One region of the Bacillus infantis NRRL B-14911 genome, then DNA from elsewhere that is predicted to be linked to it. Evidence: riboswitches for the same ligand, from Rfam matches in the RefSeq annotation. Region 1 holds a riboswitch; each other region holds the start of a gene.
What was found. A riboswitch is a leader RNA that binds a small molecule or an ion and turns the genes downstream of it on or off. The one in region 1 is predicted to bind cobalamin.
Positions count from the first base shown of each region.

Region 2: it holds a riboswitch for cobalamin, as region 1 does, so the genes downstream of both, N288_RS11830 (acyl-CoA thioesterase) here and N288_RS14560 (ribonucleoside-diphosphate reductase subunit alpha) in region 1, are expected to answer to the same signal.
Region 3: it holds a riboswitch for cobalamin, as region 1 does, so the genes downstream of both, N288_RS01235 (ABC transporter substrate-binding protein) here and N288_RS14560 (ribonucleoside-diphosphate reductase subunit alpha) in region 1, are expected to answer to the same signal.

Region 1 is NC_022524.1:2,868,036-2,873,108, reverse strand. It holds gene N288_RS14565 (ribonucleotide-diphosphate reductase subunit beta) at 1-698, opposite strand, end outside; gene N288_RS14560 (ribonucleoside-diphosphate reductase subunit alpha) at 716-2,947, opposite strand; cobalamin riboswitch at 3,082-3,278, opposite strand; gene N288_RS14555 (hypothetical protein) at 3,501-3,884, opposite strand; gene N288_RS14550 (DeoR/GlpR family DNA-binding transcription regulator) at 4,112-4,864, shown strand; gene pfkB (1-phosphofructokinase) at 4,861-5,073, shown strand, end outside.
Region 2 is NC_022524.1:2,372,678-2,377,750, forward strand. It holds gene metG (methionine--tRNA ligase) at 1-1,269, shown strand, start outside; gene N288_RS11830 (acyl-CoA thioesterase) at 1,324-1,797, opposite strand; cobalamin riboswitch at 1,936-2,125, opposite strand; gene N288_RS11835 (hypothetical protein) at 2,178-2,441, opposite strand; gene N288_RS11840 (ABC transporter substrate-binding protein) at 2,540-3,613, opposite strand; gene N288_RS11845 (ABC transporter permease) at 3,610-4,413, opposite strand; gene N288_RS11850 (ABC transporter permease) at 4,415-5,073, opposite strand, start outside.
Region 3 is NC_022524.1:213,680-218,752, reverse strand. It holds gene N288_RS01245 (heme ABC transporter ATP-binding protein) at 1-792, opposite strand, end outside; gene N288_RS01240 (FecCD family ABC transporter permease) at 792-1,853, opposite strand; gene N288_RS01235 (ABC transporter substrate-binding protein) at 1,819-2,790, opposite strand; cobalamin riboswitch at 2,983-3,165, opposite strand; gene N288_RS01230 (MFS transporter) at 3,257-4,432, opposite strand; gene N288_RS01225 (TrmB family transcriptional regulator) at 4,569-5,073, shown strand, end outside.

The DNA of each region.
Region 1 (5,073 bases):
TCACGGAAAATTTTAACGAAAAGGTCGACATGCAGCTGTTCATCTCTATTAATATAGTTGATCATCGTGCTGGTAGCGACCATTTTCTGGTTTCGTGCCAGATGATAGAAAAAGGCGAAGCCGGAATAGAAGAACAGCCCCTCTAAAACAACATCAAATATGATGGACTTAAGAAGGCTGTCGACAGTGGGCGACTCTGCAAAATTTCTGTAGCCTGAAGCCACGAATTCATTCCGCTTTATTAGGGCAGGCTCGGTCCGCCAGAATTCAAATACCTCATCCTGCTTATTCTTATCAACAATACTTGAAAGCACATAAGAATAAGAATGGTTATGGATCACTTCCTGCTGGGCAAGGATGATCATCAGGGCGGAGAGGCTGGAATCTGTCAGGTAGTCAGCGACCTTACCGGCATAATCAGTCTGAATGCTGTCAAGCAGTGCCAGGAGGCCGATTATTTTTAAGAAAGCCTCCTTTTCTTCTTCTGATAAATCAGGAAACTGCTTGATGTCCTGTGACATATTGATTTCAAAAGGGGTCCAGAAATTGGCGAGCATCCGTTTATATTTAGGAAAGGCCCATTGAAACCTCACATCGTCCCAGTTCAGGATATTGGAACATTCTCCGTTGATGATTCCAGTAGAGCGGTTTGGTGCTGTTTTATTCATGATTTCTCTCTTATTGACAGGGGTTGTCATCGAATCACTCCTTTTCATTAGCTTGAGCAGGAATCGCAGTCTTCAAAGTCGGAAGAAGTAGAGCGGACATAGTATGTCGTCTTCAGTCCGTTTTTCCAGGCAGACAGATGCAAATCCAGCAGTTCCTTCGCTTTAATATTGTTCTGCACATATAAATTAAAAGAAATTGCCTGATCGATATGCTTCTGTCTTTTGCTGTTCTGCAGGATGCTCCAATGCTGGTCAATCACATAAGCCGATTTGTAGTACCAGGTTGTATGCTCATTCAGGTCGGGTGCCGTTACCGGAATCTTATAATCTTTCTTTTCCTCAGAGTAGAATTTCCTGAATATCGGATCAATGCTCGGGCTGCTTCCTGCAATGATGCTAGTTGATGCATTTGGTGCTACAGCCATCAGATATCCATTTCGGATTCCATTTTTCCTGACAGCCTGCATCAATGAATCCCAATCATGCACAGAATCCAAACTGCTGTATCCCCGGGATGTAAAATATTCGCCTGAATGCCAGTCAGAGCCCTTGAAGCCCGGGTATGATCCTTTTTCCATCGCCAGATTCATGCTTGCTTTAATCGTCAGGAAGGCAATCTTTTCGTACAATTCATCTGCCAGCCGGACGGCTTCTTCGTTTTCCCACCTGAGCTTTTTCAAGGCGAGCAAATGGTGCCAGCCAAAGGTCCCGAGTCCAATTGCCCTGTATTTCCGGTTGGTGGCCACTCCCTGCAGGACGGGAATGGTATTCAAGTCAATCACATTATCAAGCATCCTGACCTGAATGGGAATCAATCTTTCCAATACATGGTCGGCTGCTGCCCTTGCCAGATTGATAGATGAAAGATTGCAGACGACAAAATCGCCGGGAATTTTCTCTATGATGATCCGGCCATCTTCCTCGCGCTGGTCTTTTGTGATCGTTGCGCTTTGATTCTGCACGATTTCAGTGCAGAGATTAGTGCAATAAATCATCCCCAAATGACGATTGGGGTTCTTCCTGTTTACCTCATCACGGTAAAACATGAATGGAGTGCCGGTTTCCAGCTGGCTGATCATAATCCTTTTCATAATATCGATTGCCGGAACTTTTTGCTTCGACAGCCGCGGGTTTGCGACGCATTCTTCATACTTAACCCTGAATGAACCTGCACCAGGCTTTTCATCATAAAAGTCTTCAAGGGAGAAGCCCATAACGCTGCGGACCTCATGGGGATCGAACAAATGCCAGTCCCCGCGGGCTTCTACCGTTTCCATGAATAGATCCGGCAGGCAGACCCCGGTGAATAAATCATGGGTGCGGTAGCGTTCATCACCGTTATTCAATTTGCTGTCCAGGAAGGAAAAGATATCTTTATGCCAGATGTCGAGATAGACGCTGACTGCCCCTTTGCGCTGGCCGAGCTGATCGACGCTGACAGCTGTGTTATTAAGCTGCTTCATCCATGGAAGGACCCCTGATGAAGCCCCTTTAAAGCCTTTTATATCACTGCCCCTGCTTCTGATTTTTCCCAGATAGACCCCGATGCCGCCGCCGTTCTTGGAAAGATTGGCGATATCTGTGTTGCTGTCATATATGCCCTGGAGACTGTCATCTACAGTATCAATAAAGCAGCTTGAAAGCTGGCCCCAATTTTTTCCTGCATTGGAAAGTGTAGGGGTTGCTGCTGTCATATACAGATTGCTTAAAGCCCAATAGGATTCCTTAATGAGGGACAATCTGCGTTCCTTTGGCTCTGAACGGTTCAAAGTCATGCTGATGATCATGAATCTTTCCTGAGGCAGCTCAAAAAGCCTCTTTTTCTTATCCCGGCTCAGGTAGCGGTCAGCAAGCATTTTCACTGCTATATATGTAAAAAGCCTGTCCTTTTCCGGGTCAATATAAGTCCCGATTATATCAATTTCTTCTTTTGTGTAGGATTCCAGCAGGACTGGGGAGTAGACGCCGGCATCGGTTAAATCGGTGATAAGCCCATACAGTGGGCCATAGCTTTCTCCGGCAGTGGAGCGCCGGTGCTCGGCAGCCTTCTCATAAAGACTTGATAAGTACAGGCGGGCGGCCACGTATGTCCAGTCAGGCTCAGCCTCGCTGATCATGGAAAGGGAATCAAGAATCAGCTGGTTTAGCAGTTCATCATTACTTGGAGTGTGATTATCCTGAAGCTGAGTCGCCCTTTTATAAAGCGGCTGAAAATCCAAATGCGGGAAATCAGAATCAATGGATGCCAATGGCAGCGGTTTTGCGGAAGAAATGTTCATAGTCGTACCTCCTGGGTTGATCAGTATTTTGACAATAAAAAAATCCGCCCACAATTTGGGCGGATCAAACGACGGCATAAAGGAAAATAAAACGATTTATACCATCGTTTCATCTTCCCAATCCCCGAAGAACCGAAACTCGTACAAGCATGGCAGGTCTCCTGGCTTGTGCTTCATCCTACTCTGAGCCCTTCCCATATATGCGCCTATTCAGCGTTCATATACAGTGGATGCTCATTTCGTACACACTTACAGTTGCGGGGACAGCTCCGGCGTTGAACCGGATTCCCTATTATGCCCTAAAAGGGCACCATCGCTTGCGGATTCTTATTCAATTGAAGGCTGGTGCCAAAAATCGGCAGCCAGGACGATTATTCGCTAAAATCCCCGGACTCTCTGCAAAAAAAATCGCTTCCCGAGTTTCAGAAGCGAAAAAGGAAAAAGAGACCATAAACAAAATTCATTCACAAGGACAACAATATGTAGTGCTGATTCCTGGTGGATTATCAATATGTTGTACCATGATTGTAGCATAGTTAAAAACCAACAGCAATCATAAAGCGATAAAATAATAAAAATATGGAAGGAGAAGCATGGCGCTCCCTGCAATTAGCAGAATCCGAGCCGTATTTGTCGAAAGCCTGCCGCTATTTTTCCATTTTTTATACCAGCTCCACCTCTGCAGATTTGTCTTATAAAGAAGAAAAAGAAGCATGCATAAAGCAGCAGACTGAATATAGAATGGCAGACCGAACGCTTTGCCTGTTATATCTTCATCTGCCGGAACCGCAAGTTCAAGAATCTTTTCATGGAATGACCCAAAAAGGGCAAACGCAGCAACAGCAATGATGATTACTTTAATCAATTCAAGATAAAAACCGCCAATATTTTTCACTGAGACACTCTCCAAAACATTTATATATTTTTGCTCTTTCATTATAGCCTCCCTTTAGACAGCTAACAAAACATAACGATTATCAAAATAATTAAAATAAAACAAAAACATTCATAAACAATCAAACATTGAATCTATTTGATTGTTTATGAGTGAAAATGATTGATTTTTGAAATCGATTCCATTACAATTGGCTTACATAATAAATCTTAAACTTCTAAGCCAAAAGCCATGAAGCGGCAATAATAAAGAGCTGGGAGGTGACAATCTTGCTGACGCCAGAGAGACATCAGCTCATTCTGCAAATGCTTAAAGAGAAGCATACAGTTAAAATACAGGAACTTGTAGAAATGACAGATTCCTCAGAATCAACCATCAGACGGGATTTATCACAGCTTGAAAATGATAAATTTTTAAAAAGGGTGCACGGAGGCGCTGCCAGGCTGCAGGGAAAGCTTCAAGAGCCGAGCATGGTTGAGAAATCATCCATAAACCGTCATGAGAAGAAGGATATTGCCAAGTATGCAGCAGGCCTTGTAGAAGAAGGGGATTGCCTATATCTGGATGCAGGGTCAACCGTTCAGGAAATGATTCCCTTTCTGCCTCTGAAAGACATTGTTGTCGTGACAAATGGCCTTATGCATATTCAAAGCCTTATGGAAAGAGGGATTAAGACCTTCCTTGTGGGCGGGTATGCAAAGCCGCACACAAATGCCATCATAGGCAGGGGAGCCTTAGCGAGCCTTGGGCAATACAGGTTTGATAAATGCTTTATGGGTGTTAATGGAATTCATCCGCAGTTCGGCTATACCACACCGGACCAGGAGGAAGCAATGATCAAGCAGACAGCTATTTCACTGTCGAGGGAAGCATATGTACTTTCGGATAGTTCGAAGTTTTCTGAAATCGCTTTCGCAAAAATTGCTGAGCTCCATGAAGCCTCCATTATCACAAATGAACTTGATGCAGACAGCAGGGAACAATTTATAAGTAAAACAAAAATTAAGGTTGTGACAGCATGATTTATACATTGACACTTAATCCTTCAGTTGATTATATTGTCGAGCTTGACAATGTCGAGATAGGCAGTTTGAACAGGACAAAAAGTGAATCTAAATTTCCAGGAGGAAAAGGCATCAATGTTTCCCGAGTCCTGAAAAGGATGGGAGTTGACAGCGAAGCAATCGGTTTTGCCGGCGGATTCACCGGCAGATATATCACAGACTCTCTC
Region 2 (5,073 bases), 500 kb from region 1:
CGGACATGTGTCCAGTTTCTGCCTGACAGGTATGTAGAGGGAGTCTGCCCTTCCTGCGGCAGCCAAGCACGCGGGGATCAATGCGATGCCTGCTCAGCCATCCTTGAGCCGGCCGACCTTCTGGATAAATCCTGTAAAATATGCGGGACACCGCCGGAAATGAAAGAAACTGATCATTATTATTTCAGGCTGAGCCATTTTCAGAAGCAGCTTGAAGAGCTGTCCGAGGAGGCACGCTCCCGCCATTTGTGGAGGGACAACAGCAGCAGCCTGACAAGAAGATATTTAACTGAGGGGCTTCTGGACCGGGCTGCAACTAGGGATTTGGATGTTGGGGTGCCAGTCCCTATTGAAGGAATGGAGAAGAAAAAAATTTATGTATGGATTGAAGCGGTGATTGGCTATCTTTCTGCCAGCAGGGAATGGGCCCGCCAGCACGGCAAGGATGGCAGCAGGTTCTGGGGTAGTGATGTTATATCCTATTATGTGCATGGGAAAGACAATATCCCTTTCCATACCATCATCTGGCCAGCTATTCAAATGGGGATAGGGCTGCCTGGGGAACCAGCGCGGATGGTTTCCGGCGAATATCTTACACTAGAGAAAAAGAAGCTTTCAACAAGCAGGAATTATGCAGTCTGGGTCCCTGACATACTTGAAAGATATGAACCGGATTCAATCCGGTATTTCCTTGCTGTCAATGCTCCTGAGAACAGGGATGCTGACTTTTCCTGGCGGGAATTCGTTTACAGCCATAACAGTGAGCTGCTTGGGGCATATGGCAATCTGGTCAACAGAACTTTTAAGTTTATCGAAAAATATTATGACAGCATGATACCGGATGGAAAATTAAGTGAAGCTGTACAGGAGGATATTAAGCATTTATATGAGAAAACCGGAGAAAAGATCGAAGGCGCAAAGCTAAAAGAAGCGCTTGAGGATATTTTCGCCTTTGTACGCTCGGCCAATAAATATTTTGACAGTGAACAGCCTTGGAAAACGATTAAAAGCGACCCGCAAAAATGTGCAGATGCATTGCAGACCTGTGTGTACATCATCAAAAATCTGGCAAGGCTTCTGAACCCCTTCCTCCCTTTCTCCAGCAGGAAGATAAATAACATGCTGCAGGTGAATGCGCATACGCTGGAATGGAAAGAGGTTCGGGCTGCAGAGAAAAGGCTCGGCACTATCGCCCCCCTTTTCAGCCGCTTAGAAGAAGGAAGGATCCCAGAGGAGCTGGATAGGCTGGAAGCAGCCCGTAGGAAATAGCTGCTGAAGAAGGTGCCTTATTTCATGAATACAGAGGTGGCTGAAAGCCACCTTTTATCGTATAAGCATTCTGTTTTTTCTATGCTCCTTTCGTGCCCCTGCTGAAGCAAACAGCCTGATTTCTTCCTCAGAATGAGGCAGCACCCCGGATACTGGAATGGGCTTGCCGTTTTCATCCACGGCAACCATGGTTAAAAAGGATTCGGTCGTCAGCGTTCGAATCCCTGTTAAAAGATTGGCTGCATGCACTTTCACATAGACTTCCATGGAGGTTCTCCCTGTTGAGGCAACAAAGGCTTCAAGAGTAAGGGCGTCACCGACTGAAGCTGAAGACAGGAAATCCACAGAGTCGATCGAAGCTGTTACTACCATGCTGCCGGAATGCTTCATTGCAGTAATGGCAGCAATTTCATCAATATAGGATAGCACTTTGCCGCCGAAAATTGTCTGAAGATGGTTTGTATCCGGCGGAAGCACCAGCCTGGTCTGAATGGTGCGGGAACGGTCTGCTGGATAAGCTTTTTTCATAGGTTTCACTCCTCGGGCTTATTGTATGAAAAAAATAAAAGGCATCCTTCATAGAGGATGCCTGCACATAAAAAATTTAACAAATAACAAAACTTTGCCATATTAAAAGCGCATCACTCTCCTATCACCCGTAGGACGGTTGTGTACTTCTTTATGGCAGGTCTCCTGGCTCAGCATCACAGACTCCTTCCGCCTTCCCGTCCGCTAAGGAACAGTGGCATCGAGGGAGGAGCCTCCGCATTACAGTGGCGGGACCGCGCCGGAATTCAACCGGCTTCCCTTTTAAGCTTGCAGCATGCTGCAAAGCACCATAAAGCATTTATTCAATTAAAGAAATCATATCATATTCTATCATTATCGGATATAGATTTCGGAGAACATTAAAAATGGGATTCAATCTTTTCAAGATCAAGTATCAGGGAATTGATCTCCTCGGAAGAGATGCGCAGCGGCATCTGGTCATTCAAGGTGATGACCTGGCCTCCCTCTTCGTCCCTATGCCTGTAGAGGTAGTCAAGAAGCTGGATAGCCTGATCCTTGGTCAAAATGGACTGAGTCTTAAAGTGTTTGATCATGCTGATGGAAAACTGTTCTGCCTGATCATCATATTCCCCTGAAATGATGTTTCCGCTGATATAATACATGACTGCCTCCTCCTGTTTTTAAGACTAGGATCCCCTGACAGGACGGAAATCATGCTAGAATGCAAAAAAGCGGCCGGAGACTCCTCCAGCCGCTGCTATTATTTACTATGCATTTTGAATTCCAAAAACAGTTCATTATAATGTGCGAGCATTTTTTTCCCAAGGTTCTCGTACACTTCCAGCTTTTCGGTCATTTCCGGGTCCGGATAGAAGCGCTTGTCACTGACAATTTCCTCCGGCAGGTAATTCAGCGCCTCTTTATTCGGCGTCGAATAGCCTACATATTCGGTATTCTGGGCAGCGACTTCCGGATCAAGCATGAAGTTCATGAACTGGTGGGCGGCATCCACGTTTTTTGCCGTTTTTGGAATGACCATATTATCAAACCACAGGTTCGTCCCTTCCTCAGGGAGAACATACTCAATATTGTCCTTTTTCCACATCAGCTCTGAAGCAGTTCCTGACCAGACAACACCTATGGCTGCTTCATCGTTTTCAAGCAGCATCCGGATTTCATCCCCGACAATGGCTTTGATATTCGGAGTAAGGGTATCAAGCTTTTCCTTCGCTTCCCTCAGATGCTTCTTATTTTGATCATTAAGGGAATAATTGAGGGAATTCAAGCCCATTCCCATAACTTCCCTTGCACCATCAATTAGGAGAATCTGGTTTCGCAGATCTTCATCCCAAAGGTCATTCCAGCTTGTAATTTCTTTGTCCCCAAGCAGATCTGTGTTATAGGCTATGCCGACCGTCCCCCAGAAATAAGGGATAGAGTATTCATTTTTTGGATCGAATGCCAAGTCCATGAACCTCGGGTCGATATATTTCAAGTTTGGAATTTTTGAATGGTCTACCGGTAAAAGCAAATCTTCTTCTTTCATTTTTTCAATTGCATATTCTGACGGAACCGCTATATCGTAGGCTGTCCCGCCCTGTTCAATCTTGGTCATCATGGCTTCATTGCTGTCAAAGGTTTCATAAATCACCTTGATGCCTGTTTCTTTTTCAAAGCGGTCCACGAGTTCTGCATCGATATAGTCTCCCCAGTTAAAGACCGTCAGCGTATTTCCGCTGGAATAGCCTTGTGAGGAATTAAGCCGGGAGACTGCATACAGCAGAAGTGCAGAAATGACAGCAATGACCAGCAGGGCTTTACCGAGCTGTTTCATTTTTTGACCCCCATTCCAGTCGGCTTCGCATTTTTCTGGGTGATGAAATAATAGCCGATCACCAGTATAAGTGTGAACAGGAACAGCAGCGTGGAAAGTGCATTGATGTTCAGCGAAACCCCGCGCCGGGCCAGAGAGTAGATTTCAACCGATAAAGTGGTGAAGCCATTCCCTGTTACAAAGAAAGTAACTGCAAAATCATCAAGTGAATAGGTTAGGGCCATAAAAAAGCCCGCAAAAATGCCTGGTGTGATATATGGCAGAACGACCTTGGACAGAACATCAAAGCGGCTTGCCCCTAGATCCCTCGCAGCGTCCACAAGTGTAGGGCTCATTTCCTGGATTTTAGGCAGCACCATTATAACTACAATCGGAACGCAGAAAGCAATGTGAGAGAGCAGGACCGATGTAAATCCGAGCTTGATTCCGATCATCGTAAACAAAATCAGGAAGGAAGCACCGATGATAACATCGGGGCTGACGATCAGAATATTGTTCAAAGATAAGAGTGTGCTCTTGACCTGCCGCTTTCTTACATAAAAAATGGCAAGTGCACCGGCCACTCCGATGATCGTTGATATGGCAGCCGACAACAGGGCAATGATGATGGTGTTCAGCACAATTATCAATAGCCTTGCATCAGCAAAAAGCTCTTTATACCAGTCCAGCGTGAACCCTTCGAAATGTGACATTGTCCCGCCGCTGTTAAAAGAATAAAACATTAGATAAAATATTGGCGCATAAAGAACAAAAAATACAAGGATCAGATAAAGTGATGACCATTTAGATAATTTCCCCATGCTATGCCCCCCTCCTGCGATTTCCGGTCAGCAGCATGATGATCACCATCGTAAGGATCAGGAATACGGCAATGGTGGAGCCCATCCCCCAATCCTGAGTGACAAGGAAATGCTGTTCTATGGCCGTGCCCAGGGTGATGACCCTGTTCCCTGCAATCAGGCGGGTAAGCATGAAGAGGGAAAGTGCAGGGATGAATACAACCTGGCAGCCGGATTTGACGCCATCCAGCGTCAGCGGGAAAATAACCCGTGTAAAAGTAGTCCAGGGTGATGCCCCCAAATCATTGGATGCATCGATGAGCGATGAATTCAATTCGTTAAGCGAATTGAAAATCGGCAAAATCATAAAAGGCAGGAAGATGTATACCGATACAAAAACAAAACTGAAATCGGTAAACAGAATCTGCCTTGAACCTATTCCGATCACCTCAAGGAAGCTGTTGGCTGCCCCGTAAGTTCCAAAAATGCCGAGAAAAGCATAAGCCTTGAGCAGCAGATTGATCCAGGAAGGAATGATGATCATCAGAAGCCAGAGCTGCTTATGCCTGGTCTTCGTAAGCAGGTAGGCAGTCGGATAGGCAATCAGTAAAGAAAAGGCAGTGATCAGGAACGCATACCAGAAAGAGCTCAAAGTCATTTTCAGGTAAACGGGCGTGAAAA
Region 3 (5,073 bases), 2.2 Mb from region 1:
CGGTTCAGCAGTCAGGTCCCCTGGCAGAATTGCCATCTGCGGGGCAGGGACGGCAGGATGTGCATGCTTCATAATATCCGTCTGATAGACTGTGCGGATCCGGTCCTCATGGAGCACTTCATTCGGGACATCTGCCGCGACAACCTTCCCGTTCTCCATCAAAAGCAGCCTGTCGCAATACAGCGCCGCAAGATTCAGATCATGGAAAATGGAAATAACGGTCATCCCGCATTCCTTCGCCCATATACGCAGCAGGTCAAGCAGCTCTTTCTGGAATGATAGATCCAGATGGTTGGTCGGCTCATCCAGGAGCAGGATCTCAGGTTCCTGGGCAAGGGCCTGGGCAAGGAATACCCTCTGCCTCTCCCCGCCGGAAAGCTCATGGATATAATGGTCCTTGAATCCTGCGACCCGCGTCTGTTCCATCACGCGCTGGACGGTCTTTTCATCCTCTTCAGACCAGGTCTGGAACCACCCCTTCTGATGGGCATACCTGCCTAAAGAAACCGTTTCTTTGACTGTATAAGAAAAAGACTGTGATGAATGCTGCGGCAGCACCGCAATGACCTTTGCCAGCTCTTTCACAGAGAACTCCGTCAAAGGCCTGCCTTTGACAGAAATGCTCCCGCTCTTATAGGAGAGGATGCCGCTCAGCATTTTTAAGAGAGTTGTCTTTCCGCTTCCATTTGGGCCCAGGATGCCGAACAGCTCCCCTTTTTTCACTGAAAAACTGACCTCTTTAATAATGCTTTCGTCTGCGTAGCCGCCGGTCAATCCTTGTATGCTCAGCATCAGACAGCCCTCCTATTTCTTCTTTTCAGCAAAATGAGTGCAAACACAGGCGCTCCGATGATGCTCGTAATGACGCCGATCGGCAGCTCTGTTGGCGAGATGACCGTCCGCGCGACCAGGTCGGCAAGAATCAGGAAGCCTGCGCCGGTCAGCATCGACAAAGGCAGCAGGTGGATATGGTCTGGCCCCCACAGCCGCCTTGTCAGATGCGGGATGACGAGGCCGACAAAGCCGATGGTGCCTGACACCGCGACGGCTGCGCCTGTTAAAATGGAACCAGCCACAAGAACCATCATTTTTCTTCTTTGCACATTTACGCCCAGATGCTGTGCACGCTCTTCTCCAAATGACATGGCATTCAGCTCTTTCGCATTCATCATCAACAGAAGGCTTCCTATAATGAAAAACGGCAGGATGATGCGTATATAAGCCCATCCCCTCATTGAAACGCTTCCCATGATCCAGCCGATGATCTGCCTGAGCTCTTCTCCAGTCAGGGCAATCATGAGCGAAATGAGCGCACCAAGAAAAGAACTGACAATGATACCTGTTAAAATGATAGTTTCCACCTTCATGGCCCTGTCAATTCTTCTTGCAAAAAACAGCACGGCGAATATAGTCAGGAATGAGAAAACCATGCTGAGAATAGGCAGTGTAAAGAGGCCGGCAAACGGGATTGATATTTGAAAAAAAAGCACCAGCACTGCACCGACAGACGCACCGGATGAAACCCCCAGTGTATAAGGATCTGCAAGCGGATTCCGCAAGAGGCCCTGGAAGGCTGCCCCCGCAATGGCGAGGGAAGCTCCTACAAGTCCGGCAAGAATGACCCTGGGCAGGCGGATATTCATCACAATATTGCTGTGCATCGGGTCAACTGAAGCATCAAGCTGAATCGGCAGAAGCTTAGACCCAACTATATTAATGATAGAAGGAATCGGCACAGAGACTGTACCGATTGAAATCCCCACCAGCATGCACAGGACAAGGAAAGCGGCTGCAAGCACATAGGCTGACAGCTTATTCTTACTTAAATACGTCCGGATAGACAGCTTTGGCAAATTCCTCTACTCCTTCAGCAAGCCTTGGGCCGGAGCGGCTTACTGTATCTGAATCCACACTGAACACCTGCTTGTTTTTAACGGCATTTACATCCTGCCAGCCTTCACGGGCGAGCACCTCTGCCACAGCATCTTCATTGCGGTAGCCGGAAGTGGAAATGATCACGTCCGGATTTTCCTTGATGATGGCTTCAGGATCTACCTTTGGCCACCCTTCTTCTTTTACAATATTCTCTGCATTAATCATCGTAAGCATTTCATCCATGAATGTATTTTTCCCAGGCGAATAAATCTCCGGCGCTGGAGACACCTCTACAAACACTTTCTTCTTTTCTGTTACGCCAGCAGCTTTTTCTTTGATTGCCTCTATCTTCTCTTTCATGCCGGCAATCACTTCTTCTGCTTCTTCCTTTGCACCTGAAGCGGTACCGATCATCTCGATCGACTCATATACCTGTTCAAAGCTCTGGGCATCATTGACAACCAGCACAGCGATTCCTGAATCTTTCAGCTGCTGCAATCCTGCAGTTGAATTATGTGCGCTTGAAGCGTGTGCAAGAACCAGGTCTGGAGCAAGGGAGATGATTTTTTCAACATTGAACTCCATTCCGCCGATCTTTTCTTTATCTGCTGTTTCTTCTGGATAATTATCAAAATCAGATACCCCAACCACTTCTTCTCCCAGACCAAGTGCAAACGCTGTTTCCGTGTTGCTTGGAATCAGAGAAACAATCTTCTCCGGCTTTTCTTCAATGACAACTTCTTCACCGGCGGCATCTGTGATTGTAACAGGAAATTCTGCTTTTTCTGTTTCAGTCTCTGTCTGTTCAGTGCTGCTGCCATTGTCCTTTTCAGGCTCTGCCGCTGAATCGCCGCAGCCTGACAGAACACCAGCAGCCAAAAGCATGCTGAATAATAATGAATAAAGCTTTTTCATGGTAAATCCCCCTGTAGAATAAATGTCGCAAAATTCATGCTGCAAAGGTCTTATGCCCAAAACGGGACCAGCATCCTTTGGAACCAAAAAAAGCATCCCCAATAAACATGGAGATGCTTTGCACGGCGTGCGCAGATTCAAAAAAAAAGATTCCAAAAGGCTGCCGTACACCTCCCTATCCTCGTAGGTTTATGGGTGCATAAGAATCAGGCAGGTCTCCTGGCTCATGGTCAATGCTCGCTGCCCCTTCCCATACATCCCGTACAGTGGCTTCTGCAGCTTGCTCCCATTTACAGTGGCGGGACCGCGTTGGAATTTGCACCAACTTCCCTTTTAAGTCTTTCAAAGAAAAACACCTGTTTCTGCATATGTATGAAATTTTCCGCTATCGCCATTATACACTATTTCTTCTTTAAAACTAGCAGAAAAAGGGCCGTCCGGAAGAAGACCGGGCGGGCCCTTTTTGCTAGACGGTCGGGCTGCTGCTTCTTGCCGGCCGCCTGCTCTTCAATCCTGCCATCGAGACAGCGGCAGCGCCAAGCGCGAAGAGGATGAAGACTCCCCCTGCCGAAGCGTTCCACTCGACCGAAGCCTGTTCAATTACAATTCCCCCGATCAGAGACCCAAAGGCAATCCCAAAGTGCAGGGCTGAGTTATTAAGGCTTTGCTGGATATCCGATGTTTCCGGTGAAGACTCTATCAAATAGCTCTGCAATGCCGGTGTGATGGCCCAGCTCAGCATGCTCCAGATAATCATGACCGCAATGAACAGCGGCAGGGAAAAGGCAGTATGCGGAATTGAAAACAGTGCAGCCGCAAACAGCACGATAATGGCTAAGATTGTCGGTTTTGTACCGAAGCGGTCGGCTAGATACCCGCCTGCACCGCCGCCGGCCACCGCGGCAATACCGAACAGCAGATACATGATGCTGACCCAGTTTTCGTCCATTCCCAGGACGGTCTTTAAGAATGGAGTCAGATATCCATAAAGTGTCAGGTGCCCTGCTAAAAAGAGGAACGAGGCCAGTTGGGCGAATAAAATTTTCCTGTTCTTCAGGGCAGCGAACATCTGCCTGATGGATATGGCAGCTTTCGGTTCAATCCGGTCCATGAAAAAGTACACCCCTGCTATCGACAGGCATGTCAGGACAGCAATCATCAGGAATGGTGCCCTCCAGCCAAATTCATTGCCAAGCATAAGCCCGGCCGGAATGCCAAGAACAAGTGAAGCACTTACGCCCATAAACACGATGCCGATCGCCCGTGCGCGATATTTTTCCTGCACTATATTCGATGCGATCGTGATGCACAGCACAACAAGCAAAGATCCGCTTGCCGCTGATATAACCCTTGCCAGAAAAAGAATACTATAACTCGGGCTCAGGAAAGCCAGGATATTTCCTGCAAGGAAAACGAGCAAGGCTATGAGCGTCAGTTTTTTCCTTTCCACTCCCCCGGTTGCTGTCAGCAGAATCGGTGCCGCGACAGCATATACAATCGAAAACACACTGATCAAAAGGCCGGCTTTGCCGATGCTGACATGAAGATCGGCCGCAACCAGATCAATGATTCCTCCTATTATAAGCTCGACCATCCCGACTACAAAGGAAACGATCGTCAAAAGATACACACGTTTATCCATTTTATACACCTCTCAATTAGTTACCACCACAATGGTAACTTTTTATAGGGATAGGTGCAAGTGTTAATTTTCCCAGTGCGATTTAGCGGAAAAGATATGATATTATTAAGAAAAAACTGACTCAGGAGTTCTGTCTATGCTGCAGCAATTCGGGTTTACCCAATATGAAAGCCAAATTTATCAGGCGCTTATTTCAGCGGACCAGCCGCTGGACGCCACAGGAATCGTCAAGCTCTCTGCCGTTCCCCGCTCGAAGGTGTATGAGGTGCTTCACCGCCTGGCAGAGAAAGGCATCATCCTTGAAACGACGGTCGAAAAAAAGCGTTTGTACACCGCCCTTCCCGTTGAATCGGTGATCAGCAGGCTGAAAGCAGATTTCGAAACCAGCGTCCAGGAGCTGCGGGAGGCAGCCGTCAAAAAACCTGTCGCGGATGACCGGGTGTGGACCTTGAAGGATAATCACTCCATCCTCTCCCTGCTGGAGGAAATGCTCGGCAGGGCGGAAAGAAAAATCATCATCTCTGCCTGGGGCGATGATTTGGAGAAGTATGCGGAGCTGCTGGAGGAAAAGCACGAAAGCGGCGTCAGTATCCATGTCCACTCTATCGGAAATATCGAAACAAGCCTCCCGTCCGTCTCGG